2 regions of the Candidatus Pelagibacter sp. PS_43 genome follow, and region 2 is predicted to be linked to the other one. Evidence: riboswitches for the same ligand, from Rfam matches in the RefSeq annotation. Region 2 holds a riboswitch; the other holds the start of a gene.

Region 1 (6,799 bases), 130 kb from region 2:
TGATCTGTGTTTTTGTTTATACCATTTTAGATATAAGGATGCATTATTAAGTCTAAAATCTGCTGCCAAATCAATCAACACATTATGTTTTAATAAACTATTTGATATAGATTGAGCTTCACCATTTGGTAATGCGGTAAATACCAAATCAACTTCTTTTAAAAATGATTTATTAAATTTAGTAATCTTGGGTAAATTTTTTGATTTTAATGATTTTTCATAACTAGTAATTTTCTTACCAACAGATGAGCTACCACACAAATATTTTATATTAATATTTTTGTGCTTAACTAATAATCTTATTAATTGAACACCGATATAACCAGTTGAACCAGCAACTAAAACATTAAGCTTAGGCATTGTTTATTATAACTATTTTGAAATAAAAAAAAATTATCTTTTCGAGAATTGGAAGCTTCTTCTAGCTTTTTTACGACCAGGTTTTTTTCTTTCAACAGATCTTGAGTCTCTGGTGTTAAGTTTCTCTGTTTTTAGTGTACTTCTTAGTTCTGAGTCAAATAATATTAAGGCTTTTGCAATACCGTGAACCATTGCTCCTGCCTGTCCAGTGTGACCGCCTCCAGCAACACTACATCTAACATCATATGCTGTTGCTTGATTAATAATTTCAAAAGGTCTAGTAATTTGCATTTTATGACTACCACTAGTGAAGTATTCATCCATTGTTCGACCATTAACATAAATTTTACCGGTCCCTTTTTTTAACCAAATTTTAGCAATTGATTTTTTTCTTCTGCCAGTAGCATATTTGCTATCTTTAAAATCTAACTTGATCTTAGGTTTTTTTGATATTGTTTGTGCTGTTTGTTCCATATTAATTTCTAATTAAATTTTTGCTATTTAATTTTCCTAAATCTAAAAGTTTAGGATTTTGAGCTGCATGAGGATGCTCTTCACCAGCATAAATTTTAACTTTAGTTAGTTGCTTTCTACCAAGAACACCTCCTGGTAACATTCTTTTAACCGCTAATTTTAAAGTCTCTCCTGGTTTATTCTTTTCTAATAGTTTTTCAGGAGTTATTTCTTTAATTCCACCTGGGTGGCCCGTATGTCTATAGTATTTTTTGTCTTTAAATTTTTTTCCAGTAAATTTTGCATGTTCTATATTTTTAACAACTACAAAGTCACCATCATCCATGTGAGGTGTGTAAGTAGTTTTGTTTTTTCCCCTAACAATCATTGCTATTATAGATGCTAGTCTTCCAACAACTGCTCCTTTAGCATCAATTTCAAACCAATTACTTGTTAATTCGCTACTTTTTAAAAATTTAGTCATAGAGCGTGGATTAATACTATTAATAATTATAAAGTCAATTTTATATTTCTCTTGCAATATAGCCATTTAATGGTAATTTTTATTTGCCGATTTGTTCCTATTGCAGGCTAATAATTGCTAAAATGGATTTTTTACCCACATTTTCGGTAGGCGCATTTGAACTGTATTGTACGCCTTGCATAAAGCAAAAGTACTAAAAAAGGAGTATTAAGATGAGTACAAAAAGACAAAACCCAGAAACTATCGCATTACATGGTGGTGATTATAGAAGTGACCCAACTACAAAAGCTGTAGCTGTCCCAATTTATAGAACAACTTCATATCTATTTGATAGCACTGAGCATGCAGCCAATTTATTTGGTCTAAAAGAGTTTGGAAATATCTACACAAGAATTATGAATCCAACCAATGATGTTCTTGAAAAAAGACTAGCTGCCTTAGATGGTGGATTAGCAAGTTTAACTGTTTCTTCGGGTCAAACAGCTTCAACATTTGCTATTTTGAATGTTGCTCAAGCTGGGGATAATATTGTTAGTTCTACAGATCTTTATGGTGGAACTGTTTCATTGTTTACTCATACATTGAGCAAGCTTGGTATTGAAGTTAGATATGCTGATCCAGCAGATCCTAAAAACTTTGAAAAAGCAATAGATGATAAAACTAGAGCTTTTTATGGAGAAACATTGCCCAATCCATATTTAAGAGTATTTCCTATTAAAGAAGTTTCTGATATTGGAAAAAAATATAATATTCCATTAATAGTTGATAACACCGCCGCCCCTATCATCTGTAAGCCTATAGAGCATGGAGCTGCAATAGTGGTTTACTCACTTACAAAATATATAGGTGGACATGGTACAGTTGTAGGTGGAGCACTAATTGATGGTGGAAATTTTGATTGGACAGCCAATCCAAAAAGACAACCCTTGTTTAATGAACCTGATGCAAGTTATGGTGGCGTAGTATGGGGTAAGGCAGTTCCTGAATTAACTGGCGCCAATGTATCCTTTGCTGTTAGAGCAAGAGTTACTCTTTTGAGAGATCTTGGAGCTGCATTAGCTCCTGATAATGCTTTTGGAATAATTCAAGGACTTGAAACAGTAGCCTTGAGGATGAAACAACATTGCTCTAATGCGGAAAAAACAGTGGATCATTTATCTAATCATAAAAAAGTTTCTAGAGTGATTTACCCAACTAAGTATGAGGGAGATATTGGAAAAAGAGCAAAAAAATATCTTGATGGAGGAAATGGTGCTTTAATAGGAATAGAACTAAAAGGTGGCATTGAGTCTGGTAAGAAATTTATAGAAGCTTTAAAAATGTTTTATCATGTAGCAAATATAGGAGATGCTAGAAGCTTAGCTATACATCCGGCAACGACAACTCATAGCCAACTCACGGAGCAAGAATTAAGTGCTGCAGGAGTTACACCTGGATATATAAGACTGTGTATAGGATTAGAACATATTGACGATATAATAGATGATCTTGATCAAGCACTTAGTGCTTCATAACAATTCTTTATCATTTTAAAAAACCTCTTGAGTTTTTATAAATGAGTAAAATATAGGTTGTTAATACAAAAATAGAACCTAACTGGTGTAGTGATGCATACTTTATCTCTACACCAGACATTAATGTAACGATTCCTAATAATATTTGAATAAGTAAAGCTATATCAAAAAGAATTATATTCTTTATGGCAACTCCTTCTTTAATAAATAAATAGTTAATAATCATAACAAGGATCACAAGCAGATAGGCAGTTGATCTATGTAAAAATTGAATAATAGAAGTATTATAAAATGACTCAGAGGTAAAAAGATCTAATAATAAAACATCATTTGGAAAAAAAGTACCATTCATATCTGGCCAAGTATTATAAATTAAACCTCCATTTAAACCTGAAAGAAAAGCGCCCAATATAATTTGAATAACAATCAATAAAAAAATAAATAACAATAAGGATTGTGGAATTTTATAATCTATTTTTTGAATATCAAAAAAATCTAAAATATACCAAAAAATTAAACATAAGATAAAAAGTGCAAGTGATAAGTGAATTGCTAATCTAAAATGACTAACATCATTATTTTGTGTTAATCCACTTGTAACCATAAACCAACCTAAAAATCCCTGCAAACATATAAGAAAAAATATCAAAAAATATTTATTAGAATAAAAATTAGAATCTCTATATTTAATCCAAAAAAAAATTAAAGGTATTAGGGTAAACAAGCCAACAATACGTGCTAATAATCTATGAGCATACTCCCAATAAAAAATTACTTTAAATTCGTTTAAAGACATTCCATAGTTAATATTTTTATACTCTGGAATTTTTTTATATTCTTCAAAATACATATTCCAATCATTTGAATTAAGTGGTGGCAATATACCTGAAAAAAGCTCCCATGCCGTAATGGATAAGCCTGAGTCAGTTAATCTGGTTAAGCCACCTACCGCAACCATAAGAACAATTAGCAAAAATAGTCCTATTAACCATATCTTTAAATATTTTATATAGTTGTCGCTATTTACAAACATAAATTATACTTATAATAATTATTTTAATAACCAATTGATTAAATGTCGCCTACTAATAAAAAAAAACTTACCCAATTAAGAATAAAACTTGATAAATTAGATAATGATCTGCTTAAACTTATTAAAAAAAGATCGCTTTTAGTAAATGAAGTTTTAAAAGTAAAAATTTATAAAAAAGAAATAATCGATAAAACAAGAATAAGCTATATACTTAAAAAAATTAAAAAAAAATCAATCAAGACAAAAATTGATCCAAAAATTACGAACAGAATTTGGAAGAATATGATTTGGTCTTTTATTGATTACGAGAAGAGAAACTTTAAGAAGAAATAAACTATTTACTGTGTGGTGGTAGTTTTTTCTCCACAAACATTTCATGTTTTCTAGTTGATGGATTGTATTTTTTAGCAGACAATTTAACTTTAGCTTTTTCACCGCCCGCTGGCTTTTTTACATAATAGAAAAAAGGACTATCAGGTTTAGCTTCAGGGACCAATCTTACTTTAACGTGTGTTTTTTTTGCCATACTATTTAAGCTTTTTAATTTGTTTTACTAAGTTAGAAATATTTTTTAATTTATTTCTTATATTATAATTAGCACTTATAGAATTATTTGATAATTCGTCAAGGTTTAAAGATTTGTCAGAATTGAGAACTTTTTTAACTCCATTGATTGTCATTCCTTGTTCTTTAAGTAAAAATTTAACTTTTTTAAGAACTTCTATAGTCTGATTATTATAGTATCTTCTATTACCATTGAGAATTTTTGGTTTGATCTGTTTAAATTCTTTTTCCCAAAACCTTATGGTATGAGTATTTAAAGTACCCTTTTTGGCATTTACTAAATCTAGAATTTTAGCAACCTCACCTATTGATTTGTAAGCATCTAAATTTTTATTGATCATTTATAGAATTTACTAAATCTTTAAACTCTTTAGAAGCTTTAAATAAAACAACATTTCTATCAGATATAGCCGCTTCTTCTTTAGTTTTAGGATTTCTTCCAACTCTACTTTTTTTTTGTCTTATAGAAAACGTACCAAATTTTGAAAGTTTAAGTTTTTTTTCAATCTTTAAATTTTCCAGGATTGTAGTAAAAAAATCATCAATTAAATTTTCAGAAAGATTTTTAGAAAAACCAATCTGCATATAAATTGAGTTAATTAGATCTTTTTTTGTAAGGTTAGTTCTCGTCATTAATTAATATTATTAGTTATTTTTTCAATCAAATTTCCAGTTACCGTTTTAGAGCAAACACTTAAAGAATTTGAAAAACCTATATAATCTGTTCCACCATGACTTTTAATTACAGGGGAGTCTAATCCAATAAAAATTGCCCCATTATATAATCTTGGATCCAGTCTTTTTTTAAATTTTTTTAAATTTGAAATATTAAGTAGCGATGACATTTTTCCAATCAAATTTCCAGTCATTGCTTTTTTTAATTCACTTGTGATAAAATTAGCAGTACCTTCAGCAGTCTTTAATGCAACATTGCCAGTAAAACCATCTGCTACTATAACGTTAACATCACCGTTCATTAATTGATTCCCTTCAATATAACCTTTAAACTCAAAATCGTTATTAGTTCTTTTATTCAACTGTTGATAAGTTTCTTTTATAATTTCATTTCCTTTAAGTTCTTCAGAGCCAATATTTAATAGTGCAACTTTTGCTTCATCGTTCGGATATAATGAATTAAATAAAGAGGAACCCATTATCGAAAAATCAATTAAATTTTTCGGACTACATTCAATATTTGCACCTAAGTCTAAAACAACACTCATATTCTTTTTATTTGGCCATAAGGCTGAAAGAGCTGGTTTATCTATATTGTCTATCATTTTAAGATTTAACTTTGAAATAACTAATAATGCACCAGTATTCCCTGCTGAAATTACTACATCAGATTTTTTTTCTTTAACACTCTGAATCGCTAACCACATACTAGTTTTTTTTCCTCTTTTTGCACCTTCCAATGGACTATCTGTTCCTTTAACAACATCTTCTGTATGAACTATTTCAAAGTTTTCACTAGGCAATTCATCAGTAATAAACTTTTCAATTTGACCTTTATCACCAAAAATTTGATAAAAGGTATTTTTATTGTTTTTAAAATGATGATTAATACCTTCAATAATTTTTTTTGGTGAACCATCGCCACCCATTGCATCAACAGCAATTTTGATTGTTTTGCTCATTCTATTTATTTAGTTGAAAAAATAATTTACTCTTTAGGGTCCAAAACTTGTCTACCACGATACATACCAGTTTTAAGATCTAGATGATGAGGGAGTCTGTACTCACCAGATTTCTTATCCTCAACTATATTTTTAGATGAAAATTTCATATTCTGAGCTCTTCTCATCCCAGTTCTTGACGGTGATTGTTTACGTTTTGGTACAGCCATAATAAAATTAATGTTTAACTACACCTTTTATATGAGAATTTAAAGTGTTATTTATCAAAAATTCAATATATTTATCAAAATATTTTACCAAATAATCGCTATTTTGAGCATTATCTAAAAATATTGTTAATTGCTCTTTTTTTGATTCATTGTTTAAATGATCCCAATTATGAATTTTATCAATCATTCCATAAAATAAATTGAGATAATCTTTCATTTTTTTATTTATCGATTGGTCTCCATAACCAATCTCTCGGACACTTAACTCCAATTGCCTGAAGACATAATCATAAATTTCTTGGAGTATTTCTTTATTGTTATCTTTTTTGTAAATTTTTAAAAAAAAAGCAAAATGTAATAGAAAAAAGATCATTCTGTCTGAAAATGTGTCTTGATTTTTAAAGTCTTTATACAATTCTTTATTTCTAGTTAATTTAACTAAATTATTGTAAATATTAATATAGTTTTTATTCATGAAAAAAATTTTTAATCTAATTGTTCTTTTTTTATTTATTTCAAGTTGTACATTAAATAAAGTTATAAAG
Region 2 (6,799 bases):
AATATAACCTCTGATTATTTTGTGACCTTTTTTCTCCAAAACAAGAGGAAAAAAAATGAGCACAAATAAATTAAAAGAAAGATTAGATAAAGGACCTGTTATATGCGCAGAAGGTTTTTTATTTGAGATAGAAAGACGTGGCTATATGTCATCAGGGGAATTTGTTCCAATGGTGTCATTAGATCATCCTGAAGTTTTAGAAAATTTACATAGAGAATTTCAACACGCAGGATCTGATGTAGTTGAGGCCTTTACTTATAATGGACACAGAGAAAAAATGCGTGTTATTGGTAAGGAAGAACTTCTCGAACCACTAAATCGTTCAGCATTAAAAATTGCTAAAAAAGTAGCACTAGATACTCCTAAAGGATCAAAACCAAATTTGATGGCAGGTAATATTTCAAATTCAAATATCTGGAAACATAATGATCCACAATCTCAAAAAGAAGTTGAAGGAATGTTTACAGAGATGATTGGTTGGGCCGTTGAAGAAGGTGCTGATATGTTAATTGGTGAAACTTTTTATTATGCTGAAGAAGCTTTTAAAGCTTTAGAGATAATGAAAAAAACAGGTTTACCAACTGTATTAACCATATCCCCAATGGGTGAAAATAAAATGAGAGATGGAAAATCAGTTGTTGATACCTGTAAAGAGCTAGAGCAATTAGGGGCTGATGTTGTTGGTTTAAATTGTTTTAGAGGACCTGCTACTATGTTTCCTTTTTTAAAAGAAATTAGAAAAGCAGTTAAATGTCATGTTGGAGCTTTACCTATTCCTTATAGAACCAGTGAAGATTACCCAACATTTTTTAATCTACCAGATAGAAGTAATTGTCAGTGTCCATCACCTCATGGAAGAACGTTTCCAACAGCATTGGACCCACATTTTTGTAATAGATATGAAATAGGTAAATTTGCAAAAGATGCTTATGAGCTAGGTATTAATTACCTTGGAGTATGTTGTGGAGCAAACCCAATGTTGATTAGGGAAGTTGCTGAATCTATTGGTTTAACTGTTCCAGCAAGTAAATATCGAGAGAACATGGAAAATCATTTTATGTATGGAAAAAATAAAAGAATTCCAAAACATATGACTGAATATGGAGACAAAGCGTAAATAAATTAAGAAGGGCATTTAACTAAATTGTGCGCCTGACATATGTCGAAGCACTAAAACAGGAGAAAAAAAATGAGTAACAATCTAAAAGAAACAATAAGTAATCTACAGAAGGATTTTACAGCTAACCCAAAAAATGCTGTGGTCCAATATGAAAGCAACTCAATTCTTAAAGAAGGACTTCAATCTGTAGTCACTCTTAGAGAGCATAAATTAGTTGTTGATGAACCCAAAAGTTTTGGTGGTAAAGACGAAGGTCCGAGCCCAGTAGAGTTAATATTAGCAGCGTTAGCAACGTGTCAGGAGATAACTTATAAAGCATTTGCTACAGCAGCGGGTATTAATATTGAGAGTGTTAGTGTTAAATTAAAAGGTGAATTAGATCTTCAGGGTTTTTTAGCTTTAAATAAAAACACTAGACCTGGCTTTCAATCCATCTCAGGCACTGTTGATATTAAATCTTCATCACCTAAAGCAGAAATAGATAAATTGATTGATACAGTAAATACACATTGCCCGGTATTAGATATTTTATCAAATGGAGTTCCTATTAAATTGTTTCAAAAGGTTTCTTCAAACTCTTATAATGAAGAGCACATAGAGCAAAGAGTAAGTGCTGCTTAACTAATCTAACTCAAGCCCTATGAAAAATAGGGCTTGAGTCTTTTAAGTTCATTTCAAATCCTAAAAAATTAGAAGTTTGACTAGAATTAACTATTAATTGCGTGCTAGGGTCTTGTTAATGAAAAATATTTATCATTCTGATATTTATCAATTTAACACCCCAGTTAGTAGTTATTGGGAAGATCATTCAAGCGAAAATTTAAATCTAGAAAAACTTAATAAAGATATCAGCTCAGAAATTGTTGTAATAGGTGGAGGGTACACTGGTTTATCCTGTGCAATTAATTTAATAGAAAATCATAATTTAGAGGTTATTTTAGTTGAAGCTGGAAAAATAGGCTGGGGGGCTTCATCTCGTAATGCAGGTTTTTGTTGTCTGCCGCCAAGTAAGATGTCTTTTAAAAAGATGCAATCTATTTACGGCAATGATGAAACTAAAAAATTCTTTAAAAATTCTGTTGAAGGCTCAAATTATACAAAAGACATTATAAAAGAATATAATATTGATTGTGATGTAACGGGGGATAGTAATTACGTAGTCGCCCATCACCCAAGTAAGTTTAAAGATATTCAAGAGCAAGCTACAGCTTACAAAGAAGAGTTTGGTATTGAAACTGAAATTTATTCAAAAGAAGACTTTGATAAAATTGGCCATGGTGGCACAGAGCAATTTGGAGCTTTTTCTTATAAACCTGGTTTTGCAATCAATCCTCTTAAATTTGTTAATGGCATTGCAAAATATGCTTTATCTAAACAATTAAAAATCTTCGAGCACACTAAAGTTGATAAAATTGATAAAGATAAGGGTGCTTATATTTTAAGGACTAAAGAAGGATCTATTCGTTCAAAAAAAATAGTCGTTGCAACAAACGGGTTTTATCAAGAAGGCTTAATCCCAGAGATGAATTCAAGAATTTTACCAGTAATTTCAAATATTATTGTCACCAGAGTCTTAACGAAGCAAGAAATTGACCAACATAATTTTACAACATTTTCACCAATAGCTAATACTAAAAATCTTTTATATTATTATCGAAAGTTACCTGACAACCGAATTTTATTTGGCACTAGAGGGGATTTAAGTGGCAGTGATCAATCTAATTTAAATATGTCTAAGAAAATGGAAAAGTTTTTAAAAGATATTTTTCCTAAATGGAAAGACATTAATATTGATTATAATTGGCGGGGATTAATTGCTTTATCTCAAAAATTAACTCCCTCCATTGGTAAAATTGATAATGAAGAGATTTATTATGGATTTGGCTATAATGGGGTTGGAGTGAGTGCTGCTCCTTGGACTGGAAAACAATTGTCTAAGTTAGTATTATCAAACAGTAAAGAGTTAGATATTTCAAAAATTTATAAAGGATTACCTAAGAAATTTATCTTCCCCCAGTTAAGAACGTTTTATTTTAGATTAGCGGTGTGGTTTTATGCAATTAAAGACAGATTTAATATTTAAGAAAATATATGATAAAAACTAATTTATGAACGTATTTATAATTTTATCAGTATTGGTAATTGTTGTTGGGGTTATTTTACTAGTTGCATCACCTGCTGCGTTATTTACTTTAAATTGGAAGGAAAAGTCAGGAAAAGACAAATTTCTAATGTTCGTATTTTATGGTATTTTGGTTTATATAATAAATATCATTTTTTGGATTATTAAATAAAAATATTACCCATTCCCGAGATCTCTTTATTCCTATTTACTATTAGCTAATTCCATCACCTAGACACCTGATTTGAATATTGGTAGGGTTGGATGGTGAGTGATATTTTTCCAAAAGGATCGGCATGGATGAACAGTGAGTTCATTCAACTTTCTGAAGCTAAAATTCCTATTTTAGATTGGGCTTTTTTAAGATCTGATGCCACATATGATGTTGTCCATGTTTGGAAGGGTAGATTTTTTCAATTAGATAAACATATTGATCGTTTCTTTAAATCAACAGAAAAACTGAGAATGCCATGCAGACTTAGTCGTGAAGAAATAAAAAAAATATTAGCAGGTTGTGTTAAAAAAGCAGATCTTGAAGATTCTTATGTTGAAATGATACAAACAAGAGGAATGTCTCCAAACTTTGTTAGAGATCCTCGAAAAGCGACACCACGTTTTATGGCTTTTGCAGTACCCTTTGGTTGGATACTTAAACCAGAAGATTTTGAAAAAGGATTAGATGTATATTTAACCGATATAACAAGAATTCCTCCAAGTTCAGTTGATCCTACTATTAAAAATTATCATTGGATGGATTTAGTCACCGGTATGCTTGATGCTTATGAGAGAGGACATCATACTGCTTTATTAGTAGATGAGGATAACAATATCTCAGAAGGCCCAGGCTTTAATATTTTCTCTGTTGATGAAAATGGAATTAATACCCCAGACCATGGAGTACTAGAAGGAATTACAAGACAAACCGTTATTGATTTAGCTAAAGAACTAAATATCAAAGTTAATAAAAAATCTATAACGATTGAAATGTTAAAATCATCTAAAGAATTATTTGCAACTTCAACAGCAGGAGGGGTAATGCCAATAACAAAAATAAGTGGGGAAAATATTAAACAAGGAACGGTAGGGGATATTACAAGAAAAATTCACAAACTCTATTGGGATAAGCATTCAGATCCTATGTGGAGCACATCTATAAATGATATATTGTAAAAAATGAACATTAAACAAACAGTTATCTTTGTCTTCATTCCATCAACTGGACACCTGATTTAAGGTTTGGTAGGTTTAAATTATGTCTGGACTTGAAATATTATTAGCCATTGAACTTACTTATTTAGCTTACACAATAATTATGGATTTATGATCAAATATATTCTGCCAGCTATAATCATCTTCTTAATCGTATTATTCTGGGAAAAGATTACCGAAATAGTCTTTAAAAAATTTAATATTAGATTGAATTATATTATTGTCAGTGCTGTGTTAGTAGCTATCGCCATAATAGTTTTATTGGTAAATTATTGATAAATTTAATTAATGAATAAACAAATAGATAAAAAAAAATACAAAAAAGCTTTAGATTTTACTTACAAGATACACTTTAAACAAAACCGCAAAGGAACAGGAATTCCTTACTTCACTCACTTAGTATCAGTTAGTAACAATATTATTGAAGATGGCGGTACTACTGATGAAGCTATAGGAGGTTTATTACATGATGCTGTTGAAGATCAAGGTGGATTAAGAGTTTTAAAAGAAATTAAAAAGCAGTTTGGTAGTAAAGTTGCTAAAATAGTTGATGAATGTAGTGATACTGCAGTAGTTCCAAAACCACCTTGGCAGGAAAGAAAAAAGAAATACATTTCTGATATTAAGAAAAAAGGCCAATCTTCTATGTTTGTATCCCTTTGTGATAAATTACATAACGGTACCTGTATTGTTAATGATTATAAAAGAGTAGGTAAGAAAATCTGGAACAGATTTACAGCGTCTCCTAAGCAAGTTGCCTGGTATTATGAGAGTTTATACAAAGAGTTTTCAAAACATCTAAAAGGTCATAAAGTTCTTAAAGATAATTACTTAATGGTGGTTAAAGAAATTAAGAAAGCAGCATCAAAATGAAAATAATTGATATTGAAATGAAGGATAAGACTATCAACTGCCCTATTTGTAAATCTGAAAATCTTAATGATAAAGGAATAAAAGATATTTGTGAACATTTAATTTTTATAGGAACTAGTCACTCTGATGATCCAGAAATAGATACTGAAGATTTAAACTCAAAATATGATATGGAAAAATATGAAACTATAACTGATTTTTTTAAAGCCGATCTGGATGATAGTTACTCACTATTTGTAGACTCTAGCACCAGACAAATTGATGTTTATTTATTATACAAAAATATTTAATTTTAAGTATATTTCAATCAGTTAACAAATTGTTGAAGAAACATTTTGAAGTATTACTAAGATTATTTGAAATTAAATTCACTCATTATTTTATCAGAGTCTTTTTTATTCAATATTGTTGGGCAATTTAGTAAAATAAATCCTATTGAATTGTCTTTCATCAAATCTAATTTTTCAAAAATTTTTAAACCATCAATCCATTCTTTAGTATTCAATGATTTAACTAATTTAGTTTGAATAGAAACTTCATAGCTTTTGTCATATTTAATTATTATTGGAAGATCAACTATCTCGTTAGATAAAATTTCCCTGATATCAGAAAATTTTTTAATTTTTGAAATATATGTAAAAATTATATCACCTTTATTAAATATTAATTTTTTTGATTTGCTTTTAGAAATACCTAAATTCTTATATCCATTTATTTCATCTTGTTTTCTGTTAAATTCGCTTTCAACAAATAACCAATAATTTTTATGATTTTTTGAATACATTGATGATTTCTTTAAATGAATTTGGTGTAATCTTAATTTGATCCCATATTTCTTGTTTTACGTATAAATAGTCCCAACTTTTTCCAGTTGTTTCGGTTGCATCTTCACACCAAGTTTTTAACCTCTCAATTTTTTTAGGATCATCAATATTTTCTGCACCTTTTGTCTCAACTATCCACATACTTCCATCATTTAATTTAATAGTGAAATCAGGGTAATAGTTTCCAATGCTTTTATCACTTTTTATATAACTAATTTTAAAATTTAATTGTTTAAAATTTTTAACAAAAGCTCTTACATCTATAGTTGCATCTAAAAATCCAGCAAATCTTAATTCAAACTTAGAATCTCCTACAATTTTATTAAATACAGATTTTTTTGCTGGTAAATATTCTGTAGTTCTTGCAACACTAAACGTTCTAGTTTGACCTACTTTAATATAATCTACAATTTCTGATGTTCCAGTATCACTAATAGTTAATTCGTTTATGTGTGTTTTGAATGTTTCAATTATCGATCTTCTAACTTCAGTTTCACTTAAATTTCTAGCTATATTGAGATCTTCAAGATTAACTTTTCTATCAAAAAGAATTTCTTGCATAAATAATTTAACTTTTTCATATAAAATTTCTTGACCTCCAAACAATCTCATTTCGCTCATTATAGATTTTGTAAAAAAAGATACTATGGA

Evidence for each region. Region 2 has a riboswitch for S-adenosylmethionine ahead of AC5SLL_RS02170 (OsmC family protein). Riboswitches for the same ligand answer to the same signal wherever they lie in the genome.
Region 1: it holds a riboswitch for S-adenosylmethionine, as region 2 does, so the genes downstream of both, AC5SLL_RS02940 (O-acetylhomoserine aminocarboxypropyltransferase/cysteine synthase family protein) here and AC5SLL_RS02170 (OsmC family protein) in region 2, are expected to answer to the same signal.

What each region holds. Positions count from the first base shown of each region.
Region 1 is NZ_CM182066.1:530,289-537,087, reverse strand. Features, by position in the region: gene argC (N-acetyl-gamma-glutamyl-phosphate reductase) at 1-360, opposite strand, end outside; gene rpsI (30S ribosomal protein S9) at 394-834, opposite strand; gene rplM (50S ribosomal protein L13) at 836-1,297, opposite strand; SAM riboswitch class V at 1,437-1,505, shown strand; gene AC5SLL_RS02940 (O-acetylhomoserine aminocarboxypropyltransferase/cysteine synthase family protein) at 1,510-2,811, shown strand; gene AC5SLL_RS02935 (COX15/CtaA family protein) at 2,822-3,844, opposite strand; gene AC5SLL_RS02930 (chorismate mutase) at 3,887-4,177, shown strand; gene AC5SLL_RS02925 (50S ribosomal protein L33) at 4,179-4,370, opposite strand; gene AC5SLL_RS02920 (MerR family transcriptional regulator) at 4,372-4,749, opposite strand; gene AC5SLL_RS02915 (integration host factor subunit alpha) at 4,739-5,041, opposite strand; gene plsX (phosphate acyltransferase PlsX) at 5,041-6,045, opposite strand; gene rpmF (50S ribosomal protein L32) at 6,072-6,254, opposite strand; gene AC5SLL_RS02900 (ubiquinol-cytochrome C chaperone family protein) at 6,262-6,729, opposite strand; gene AC5SLL_RS02895 (hypothetical protein) at 6,728-6,799, shown strand, end outside.
Region 2 is NZ_CM182066.1:401,875-408,673, forward strand. Features, by position in the region: gene AC5SLL_RS02165 (homocysteine S-methyltransferase family protein) at 56-1,117, shown strand; SAM riboswitch class V at 1,121-1,185, shown strand; gene AC5SLL_RS02170 (OsmC family protein) at 1,190-1,741, shown strand; gene AC5SLL_RS02175 (NAD(P)/FAD-dependent oxidoreductase) at 1,860-3,203, shown strand; gene AC5SLL_RS02180 (hypothetical protein) at 3,229-3,414, shown strand; gene AC5SLL_RS02185 (aminotransferase class IV) at 3,507-4,412, shown strand; gene AC5SLL_RS02190 (HD domain-containing protein) at 4,740-5,324, shown strand; gene AC5SLL_RS02195 (hypothetical protein) at 5,321-5,614, shown strand; gene AC5SLL_RS02200 (hypothetical protein) at 5,677-6,108, opposite strand; gene AC5SLL_RS02205 (DEAD/DEAH box helicase) at 6,089-6,799, opposite strand, start outside.